DNA from 3 places in the Acinetobacter sp. GSS19 genome. Region 2 is predicted to be linked to each of the others. Evidence: predicted binding sites of a transcription regulator. Region 2 holds the regulator's gene; each other region holds the start of a gene.
What was found. Region 2 encodes PhoB, which activates phosphate uptake and scavenging genes when phosphate is short. Its sites were predicted from a motif close to TGTCATNAANCTGTCATAA; they were not measured.
Positions count from the first base shown of each region.

Region 1 (3,286 bases), 1.3 Mb from region 2:
AAAACCCAACAAGTGGATTTCCTTGATGCGCCTGTCAGCGGACAAACGATTGGTGCAGAAAATGCCACATTGACCTTTATGGTGGGTGGTAATGTTACAGCCTTCGAACGTGCTTTACCCGCAATGCAGGCAATGGGTAAGCTCATTCAGCATGTGGGTGAATCTGGCGCTGGATTTGCTGTCAAGGCTGTGAACAATATGCTAATGGCGGTAAATTTGTGCGCTGTTGCAGAAGGCTTCTCCACCTTAAAAGCCCATGGTGTCAGTTTAAACGCCGCATTAGAGTGTATTAATGCCTCGAGTGGTAAAAGTGCCGTGACCGAAAGTGTCTTTCCGCAGCGCGTACTGAACCGACAATTTCCTCTTACATTTGCGCTTTCTTTATTGGCAAAAGATACAGGAATTGCACAAGATCTGGTTCGCGAAGCAAGGCTATCGACCCCTGTGATCGGATTAACACACAGTCTTATTCAGGCTGCCAATTCACTCGCCGAAGAACCGGGTGATTTTTCTACTGCCATCAAAATGTATGAATCTTGGAGTAAAATTACATTGGAGTAATGATTCGCCATTGAAAATTGAATCATTCAACCTAATACTTAAAGTGTGCAGATGTGCACTGAAATATTTAGAGGATAGCCTCATGAATAAATTTGCTGTTGCGATGATTGCTGTTTTAGCCAGCATGACGGCATTTCTTAGCCAAGCCGCAACGCCGGAGCAAGAATGTCAAAAGCTCAAAGATGATTACAATATCATCTACGCCTCTAAAGGTTTCTGTTTTAAAGATCCTGAAGCGAAAGCAAAGTTTGGCAATGAAAACTGTTATACCAGTAAGCCAAAATTTACCGAGAAAGAGCAACGACGTCTTGACGAAATCAAAGCACGTCAGAAAGAATTGAACTGTAAGTAATCCAACTTTCTAGGAATTAATAATGGCATACGATGATCAAAATATTTTTGCAAGAATTATTCGCGGTGAACTCCCTGCCATCAAAGTATATGAAGATGAGCAGGTTCTTGCATTCATGGATATTATGCCACAAGCAGATGGGCATACCCTGATCATCCCTAAAACGCCAGCCATGACTTTGCTTGACCTACCCGCAGAGGCAGCAGCTTATACCATTCAAATCGTACAGCGAATTGCACAAGCCATTGAAACAGCCTTAGATGCGCAAGGCATTGTGTTGATGCAACTCTCTGGCTCAAGCGCCGGTCAAACTGTACCGCATGTACATTTCCATTTAATTCCAAGCTCGGTACATGAACTTGGTAAGCATGCTGCCCAAATGGGTGATCAAGATCGTATCAAGCAACTTGCTGAAAAAATTAAGGCTGCTCTATAATAATCAATTCTAAAAAGGGAGCTTGGGCTCCCTTTTTTTTATTAACAATAAATTCAAAAACTTAAGACGCTCCACTCATTCTTATTACAATTTATTACGTGTCATCAAACTGTCATACTTTTTTCACGTCTCTGTCACAAAGTTTACAGATACTGCATAGCAAGTTGGTGAGCTTATGTAACGTTTTGTACAAAAGCACACTATAAAAAGCATGAGCAAGGCAAATGCCATTTTAAAAAGTGTTTTGGAGAAATCTCAATGAAAAAATTGCTTCTAGCAGCTGCAGTTGCAACAGTGGGTATGAGTGCAGCACAAGCGGCACCAACTGTGTACGGTAAACTAAACGTTTCTTTAGACCAAGTTGAAAATAACGGTTTTTTAAAAGATGCTGATACTACTGAAGTAAACTCAAATGCTTCACGTCTTGGTGTTAAAGGTGAAGAGAAACTCACTGAGAAACTTGCTGCTGTTTACCAAGCAGAATGGGAAGTGTCTACAGATACTGGTACTTCTGTTGGTGATAACAAAGATTCTAAAGGCACAGACTGGAAAGCACGTAACCGCTTCCTAGGTCTTAAATGGGCTGGTATCGGTACTTTAAAAGCTGGTTATTATGATTCTTACTTCAAAACTGCTGCAGGTAATGCACAAGATATTTTTAACGATCACAACCACCTAGATATCACTAACATGATGTATGGTGAAGATCGTCTTAAAAATGCAATCGGTTTTGAAACTGACAAGAAATTGCTTGGCGGTGTTCAATTCAACATCATGGCTCAACAAGGCGAAGATTCTACCACCGATTATGCTTCTAAAGGCCAAGAAGGCAAACGTGATGGTTTCGGCGATTCTATCTCTACTTCTTTAACTTATGACAATAAAGACCTTGGCCTTGCTCTAGGTTTGGCTGGCAACTTCGGTGTAGAAGGTAAGTATGCGGGTGCTAAAATTGCTGGTTTTAGCGAAAAATATTATTCTGACGCTGTTCGTGTAACTGGTTCTTATGATTTTGGTAAGATCGGTGCAAACGGTTTAGTTCTTGGTGCCTTATTCCAACAAGCTGAACCTACTGATGAGGTAACTGGTGCAGAAGGTCTTAAAGAACAATCATGGTTAGTAGCTGCAACATATAAAGTTCCTAACACTGCATGGGCTCTTAAAGCTCAATACCAATCAGCTGAAACTTCTGCTGACTCTTTAGCTGACGATGTAACAATCGATCAATATGGTCTTGGTGTTGATTACAACCTAAACAAACAAACTCGTTTCTACGGTGTTGTTGCTCAACAAAAACTTGATGGTGTTGCAATCGACCCACTAACAGAAGACGATAAAAAAACTGTATTCGGTATCGGTATGGAATACAGCTTCTAATTTCATGATTAAACGTTGATTCAAAAATAAAAGGGCTTTATGCCCTTTTATTTTTTGTCATTTAAAAAATTAGAAATTTTCAACTTTGCTATATCGTACTAAAAATCCTTTCACCCTACCCTACACTTCATTCATGAACTGTTCAGGCTGCTAAATTTTGGATAACATTTTCCTGCATACAGGTAATCAATACCCGTATTTTACCCATCAGCGTTGAAGAAAATTTACCAGCGATACTTATCCCAATTTTCTGGATTTGCCCAGAATTTTGAGTTAAACCAGTCGGGTACATGCTTATAAGTCAGAATATTAAATTGCCACAAAGCAAAATCGCTGTCATGGGCAGTTTTATCAATCAGCTGGGTAAAACCCAGCGCACGCAGAAGTTTTTCATCCTGCAAGCTGCTTACCACAACAATACGTTTCGCCATTAAGTCACGCAACTTCACTAATAGTTGTGATTTATGTATATCCATCAAATCACGCGTATCTGTTGTATCAAAGAGCACAAATGCCAGATCATAACGTTGTGTAAAAGGCAGATTTAAAAAATCAGTTAC
Region 1 covers NZ_CP117520.1:1,042,118-1,045,403, reverse strand. Annotated here, with positions in the region: gene PGW99_RS05035 (NAD(P)-dependent oxidoreductase) at 1-561, shown strand, start outside; gene PGW99_RS05030 (YARHG domain-containing protein) at 644-913, shown strand; gene PGW99_RS05025 (HIT family protein) at 936-1,349, shown strand; gene PGW99_RS05020 (porin) at 1,608-2,726, shown strand; gene PGW99_RS05015 (DUF6231 family protein) at 2,951-3,286, opposite strand, start outside.
Region 1: PGW99_RS05020 (porin) is a predicted target of PhoB. The motif match lies at 1,449-1,467, and genes of this name have one in related genera.

Region 2 (3,286 bases):
CTCGCGCATATCAATAATCTGGTTGCGATTGGTCTGGCTTTTGTTATTTTCTAGGCGTGATAGCAACAACAGGTCATTAACCAGTGCATTCATCCGTTTGGTTTGAGCCTGCATTTGGTCGAAGGCACGTTTCCAGCGCGGACTGATATCTTCCTGATCGGTAAAGGTTTCGATATAACCGCTGAGTACGGTCAATGGGGTGCGCAGTTCATGCGAGATATTGTCGACGAAGTCTTTACGCATTTGCTCCAGATTATGCATCCGGGTGACATCATAAGCGACCAATAGCCGGCTTTCGCCACCAAAACGTGTCAGTTTGATCTGTACATAGCGGTCTTCAAGCATGGAAGACTGCATTTTCAGGCCATCAGGTGACTGGTCGATATTGTTAAAATATTCGATAAAGTTAGGCTGACGCAAAATGGTCAGGATATTACGGCCACGATCCAGCGGCTGAATACCCAGGAGTTTTTCCGCAGCCGGGTTCCACCATTCCAGCTGATGCTGGTCATCAATCAGCGCCACTGCTTCGGCCAGTGCGACCAGTGAAGACTGGGCACGGTCAATTAAGCCGACCATTTCGGCCTGGACAATACGTTCCTGGCGTTGTGCACGGTAGACATTAAACAGTAAGGCTCCCCAGATGCCGCTCAGGTTGGGCGGTGCATCATAAGGGTGATGTGAAATCCAGTCATTGACCAGATAAAGAGACCGCATTTGCAGGACAAAAAACAGACCAAAACTGAGCAGAATGCAGATCCAGAGATAACCAATCCCGAAGCCAATCAAGCTTGCAATCACCAGGAAAAAGGCCAGTAAACGTAAGTCTTGTTTGGCAAAGGTCCACAAACTGCTATAGCGTGAGTTTTGATGATCACGCGCCAGTTCGGGGACAGGATAAGGTTCATACATAAAGCGATTTTAACCTGCTGCTAAATCTGCACGGGTCGAGAAACGATAGCCGGTGCCGCGTACGGTTTGCACAAAACGGTCCACACCATAAGGCTCCAGCACTTTGCGTAAGCGACGGATATGCACATCGATGGTACGGTCTTCAATATATACGTTGCCACCCCAGACCTGGTCAAGTAATTGGGCACGGGTGTAAGCACGTTCCGGATGCGTCATAAAGAACGCCAGTAAGCGATATTCTGTTGGGCCCATATCCAGAATATGGTTGCCGAAGCTGACACGCTGGCTAACCGGATCAAGGATCAGACCATTGGCATCAATGGTTTTTTCGCCACTTAGGGCATTGGCACGACGTAATACCGCTTTAATACGGGAAACCAGTTCACGGGTCGAGAACGGTTTGGTCATGTAGTCATCGGCACCCGCATCGAGTCCTTGAACTTTGTGGTCTTCTTCACCACGTGCAGTCAGCATGATGACTGGAATTTCAGCCAGATTCTCATCACGTTTGAGACGGCGGCATAAGTCGACACCGCTGACACCACCCGGCAGCATCCAGTCAAGCAGGATGAGCGCCGGACGTTGATCGACAATCATTTGATGGGCTTGTTTCGCATCTTCAGCCTGCAAGCATTGAAAGCCTGCCATATCCAGAGAGGTATGGATCATTTCGCGGATGGGAAGCTCATCATCGACGATTAAAATATAGTCATCTTTCACAGCGCAATATCCTATAGATGATAACGGTGGACCGTTTTTTATTTATGACAGGCTTATTACAAAGATTAATTATGACAATATCATTGCAGATGGTGATCATACAGAAATTTTCCTTAGTTTTTGTGACAAAACAATGTCGTGTTGCTTGATCCTAAAAGAAAACTGAATATGTAAATAAATATTATAAATTCATTAGCTTAAATTTAACTAAAATTAAACAAGAGCTTATTCCTGCATAAACCGTGGATTCGATCAGATCAGGAGGGTGGATGTAGTAGAGTTGCTTCAGTCAGCTATTCTTGAATCCTGCTGGAAGTGAGGTGGATGGGCTTGATTGACAGTCGTTGCAGGCAAAATTATAGTGGCGCGGCTGCTGTCAGGGTCAGATCCAAGGATGTCTAGTGAATACATTTCAGAATAAAGTCGCTGCGATTACCGGTGCCGGTTCGGGCATTGGTCAGCAATTGGCACTACGGCTGGCTGAGCAGGGTTGCCATTTGGCATTGAGTGATATTAATCAGCAGGGGCTGACAGCCACCCTGGATTTGATCAAAGACCTCAACGTGCGCGTTACCACCCAGATTTTTGATGTGGCAGATCGTACAGCGATGTATGCCTGGGCTGAACAGGTGGTACAGCAGCATGGTCAGGTGCATATGATTTTCAATAATGCAGGCGTTGCTTTGGCTTCTACAGTAGAAGGGGCCAGTTATGAAGAGCTGGAATGGATCGTCGGGATTAATTTCTGGGGTGTGGTGTATGGCAGTAAGGCCTTTTTACCGTATCTAAAACAGAGTGGAGATGGACATATTATTAACCTGTCCAGCCTGTTTGGCCTGACCGCCCAGCCGACCCAGTCTGCTTATAATGCGACTAAATTTGCGGTGCGAGGCTTTACCGAATCCCTGGCTCAGGAACTGCAACTGGAAAACTGTGGTGTGAGCGCCTTATGTGTGCATCCTGGCGGGATTCGAACTAACATTGCCAATGCCGCCCGGGTTAATGCCAGTCTGGCCGTGCAAAATCCTGAAGATGCAACGGGTGATTTTAACGAATTTTTACGGATGCCTGCGCAACAGGCAGCCGATGAAATTTTACAGGCGGTGCTGAAAAACAAACGCCGCGTGCTGATTGGCCGCGATGCCAAACTGCTGGATCTGATCCAGCGTCTGTTTCCTGCAGGTTATCAGCAGCTGATGGTCTGGGCCATTCGCTGGCGTGAGCGTTCGAAGCGCTAAACCCATCCAGCAGTATGACGTGACATAGCCTTAAACCAGATGCTGAATCACTTTTTTCTTCCAGACCCACTGATAATAGCTCCACTGTAGCAGGCACAGGCTAACAAAACCGCAGGCATAGCCAATCCAGATTCCGGGCAGTCCCCAGTAATGGCTAAACACGTAGGCACAGGGAATCTCAATCAGCACAATTGCGCTGATATTGAGCAGCATCGGGATCAGAACACTCCCGCTCGCACGCATGATGGACGCAAAAATGGCACTGGCACCAAAAAACAAGATACTCCATAGCACAATAAACAACAGCTGCTGACCCAATTTGACCACCGCGGGATCGGTAATAAACAGTGCCATCAGATAACGTGAAAACAGGTAGGCCAGTGTGATCAGGCTACCAGTAATCAGCAGGTTCATTT
Region 2 covers NZ_CP117520.1:2,306,410-2,309,695, reverse strand. Annotated here, with positions in the region: gene phoR (phosphate regulon sensor histidine kinase PhoR) at 1-912, opposite strand, end outside; gene phoB (phosphate regulon transcriptional regulator PhoB) at 922-1,632, opposite strand; gene PGW99_RS11025 (SDR family NAD(P)-dependent oxidoreductase) at 2,034-2,870, shown strand; gene PGW99_RS11020 (MATE family efflux transporter) at 2,901-3,286, opposite strand, start outside.

Region 3 (3,286 bases), 550 kb from region 2:
TAAACAGATGGTTGCAGGCAAGGTAAAGATCCAGGCTGAGAGGATGGTTCTTACCGTTGCGAAGTTCAAACCAGACTTATTGGCCACCATCGTACCGGCAACCGCACTGTTCAAAACATGGGTTGTCGATACTGGCATCCCTAAGCCGTCTGCCGCTGCAATCGTGGTCATCGCCACAAGTTCCGCCGACATCCCTTGACCATAGGTCATGTGGTTTTTACCAATACGCTCACCGACGGTAACCACAATACGCTTCCAGCCCACCATGGTTCCAAGACCCAACGCTAAAGCAACTGCAACTTTTACCCAGGTCGGGATGTATTGCAGGAATGAATCCAGGTTGTCACGATAGTCTTCTACCACCTTGTCTTGTTGTTCATTCAACTTAGGTAAGGCTTTTGCTTTATCCAGACGTTTGAAGGCGGTCGTACTCAAATACATGTCGTTACGGATTTCCGCAACCTGTGCTTCAGGAATATCTTTCAGACTGCGGTAATCACCGACGCGCTCACCCAAATGGTTCGTCAAACTGGCCAAAGCGGGAACCACTTCAGGGTTGACTTGTTTCGTCTGGATGTATTTGGTCAATACGTCACGGGCTTTTTCATCGGCCATCTGGTCATGCTGGGCATAAAGAACAGTCGCCGTTTGTGCAGACAATTTTTCAAAAGACTGCAGATGCTGGTTGTCCAGATTCTTGTTTAATGAATACGCCATTGGTACCAAACCGATCAGAATCAACATGATCAGGCCCATACCTTTTTGACCATCGTTTGAACCATGCGCAAAGCTCACACCAGTACAGGTGAAAATCAGCAAGGCACGAATGAGTGGTGGTGGTGGCTTATTGCCTTCAGGTGGCTGGAACAGTTCCAACTGACGTTTGAAAATGGTTTTCACCAGCAAGAACACAATTGCAGCAAAACCGAAACCGATCAGTGGCGAGAACAACAATGCCTTACCCACCTTCATCACCTGATCCATATCCACACCACTAGCACCGCCGGTAGTATTCAACAGGTAATTCATCACCCCTACACCCAGAATCGAACCAATCAGGGTATGCGAACTCGATGCTGGAATGCCAAGGAACCAAGTTCCCAAGTTCCACAGAATCGCGGCGATCAGCATGGCAAAAACCATGGCAAAACCAGCACCACTGCCAACATTCATAATCAGTTCGACAGGCAACAGCGCGATAATTCCGTAAGCAACCGCACCACTGGCGATCATGACCCCAAGAAAGTTACAGAAACCGGCCCACATGACGGCAACAGGTGCAGGCAACGCATTGGTATAAATCACGGTTGCGACTGCGTTCGCCGTGTCATGGAAACCATTCACGAACTCAAAGCCCAAAGCGATCAGTAATGCCGTCGCTAATAGGATAACGGAATATAAGCTAAGCGCCGGTACATGAGAAAGGTCCGCACTCATCTGAAACGCGATATAAATCAACGTTGAAATGATGATTGCAAGAAACACCGGCATAAAGAATTTCGGTGTTGGGACATGCACATTCGTCGACCGTGTGGCGGATTGACCGGCTGAGTCTTGACGTGGAGAAGTATTCTGATTCATGCAGATAGCATTTAAAGGACAATAAAATGCCCTTATTGTTAAATTAAATTATGACAATTATATGACAAAAAGCTGTCATATAACGCCCTTTTTTAACAATTGCATTAATTTTGACTGTCATCCCACTGGATTGGACTATTCGTTATTCAACTTTAGAAAGTTCATCGAGTTTTAAATGGGATGTGACCGCTACAACAGCGGAAAAACATGCATCTGAATCAGCTCTATAACATGCTCAACCATGAAGAAGATGAGCGGAATATACGAATTCAATATTGCAGTTTGATGAAAAAACCGACGTGAATGCTTTGATTTGCAAGCGTCTAGCCCTGCCACCTCTTGCAAGCCATAAAAATCCGGATGAAACCTGCTATAATGCCGACCATTTTACATCCATCTGCACTGGGGTTCCTTATGTCCACGCTTGCCACCCTAAAAGAGCTTCTCGCCAAACGTATCCTGATTATTGATGGTGCCATGGGAACCATGATCCAACGCCATCAACTGGAAGAAGCTGACTACCGGGGTGAGCGTTTTTCCGACTGGGCGCATGACCTGAAAGGCAACAACGACCTGTTGGTTCTAACCCAACCGCAAATTATTCAAGGTATTCACGAAGCCTATCTGGATGCCGGTGCAGACATCATTGAAACCAACAGCTTTAACGGCACCCGCGTTTCCATGTCTGATTACCACATGGAAGACCTGGTACCAGAAATCAACCGTGAAGCCGCGCGTATTGCCAAAGCAGCCTGTGAAAAATACTCGACGCCGGACAAACCGCGTTTTGTCGCAGGTGTCTTGGGACCCACTTCACGGACCTGTTCGATTTCACCGAACGTCAACGATCCAGCCTTCCGTAACATCACCTTTGATGAACTGAAAGAAAACTATATCGAAGCAGCGCATGCGCTGATCGAAGGTGGCGCGGATATCCTGCTGATCGAAACCGTGTTTGACACCTTGAACTGTAAAGCCGCAATCTTTGCGGTAAAAGAAGTGTTCAAGCAAATCGGTTATGAACTGCCATTGATGATTTCCGGCACCATTACCGATGCTTCAGGCCGTACCTTAACTGGTCAAACGGCGGAAGCCTTCTGGAACTCGGTGCGTCATGGTGATCTTTTGTCGATCGGCTTTAACTGTGCACTCGGTGCAGATGCAATGCGCCCGCACGTCAAAACTGTTGCCGATGTCGCTGATGTGTTTGTTTCTGCGCACCCGAATGCCGGTTTGCCAAATGCTTTTGGTGGTTATGACGAAACACCGGAGCAAACCGCAGCCTTCCTGAAAGAATTTGCCGAAAGCGGTCTGATCAACATCACCGGTGGTTGTTGTGGTACCACACCGGATCACATTCGTGCGATCTACAATGCCGTGAAAGATATTGCACCGCGCCAGATTCCAGACATCAAACCAGCTTGTCGTCTCAGTGGTTTAGAACCGTTTAACATTTTTGACGACTCGCTGTTTGTGAACGTTGGTGAACGAACCAATGTCACCGGTTCAAAAAAATTCCTGCGTCTGATCCGTGAAGAAAATTTTGCCGAAGCCCTCGATGTTGCACGTCAACAGGTGGAAAGCGGTGCACAGATCATCGACATCAACATGGATGAAGGCATGCTCGATTCGCAACATGCGATGGTGCATTTCCTGAATCTGGTCGCATCTGAGCCGGATATTTCCCGTGTACCAATCATGATTG
Region 3 covers NZ_CP117520.1:1,754,042-1,757,327, forward strand. Annotated here, with positions in the region: gene PGW99_RS08435 (inorganic phosphate transporter) at 1-1,581, opposite strand, end outside; gene metH (methionine synthase) at 1,996-3,286, shown strand, end outside.
Region 3: PGW99_RS08435 (inorganic phosphate transporter) is a predicted target of PhoB. The motif match lies at 1,644-1,662, and genes of this name have one in related genera.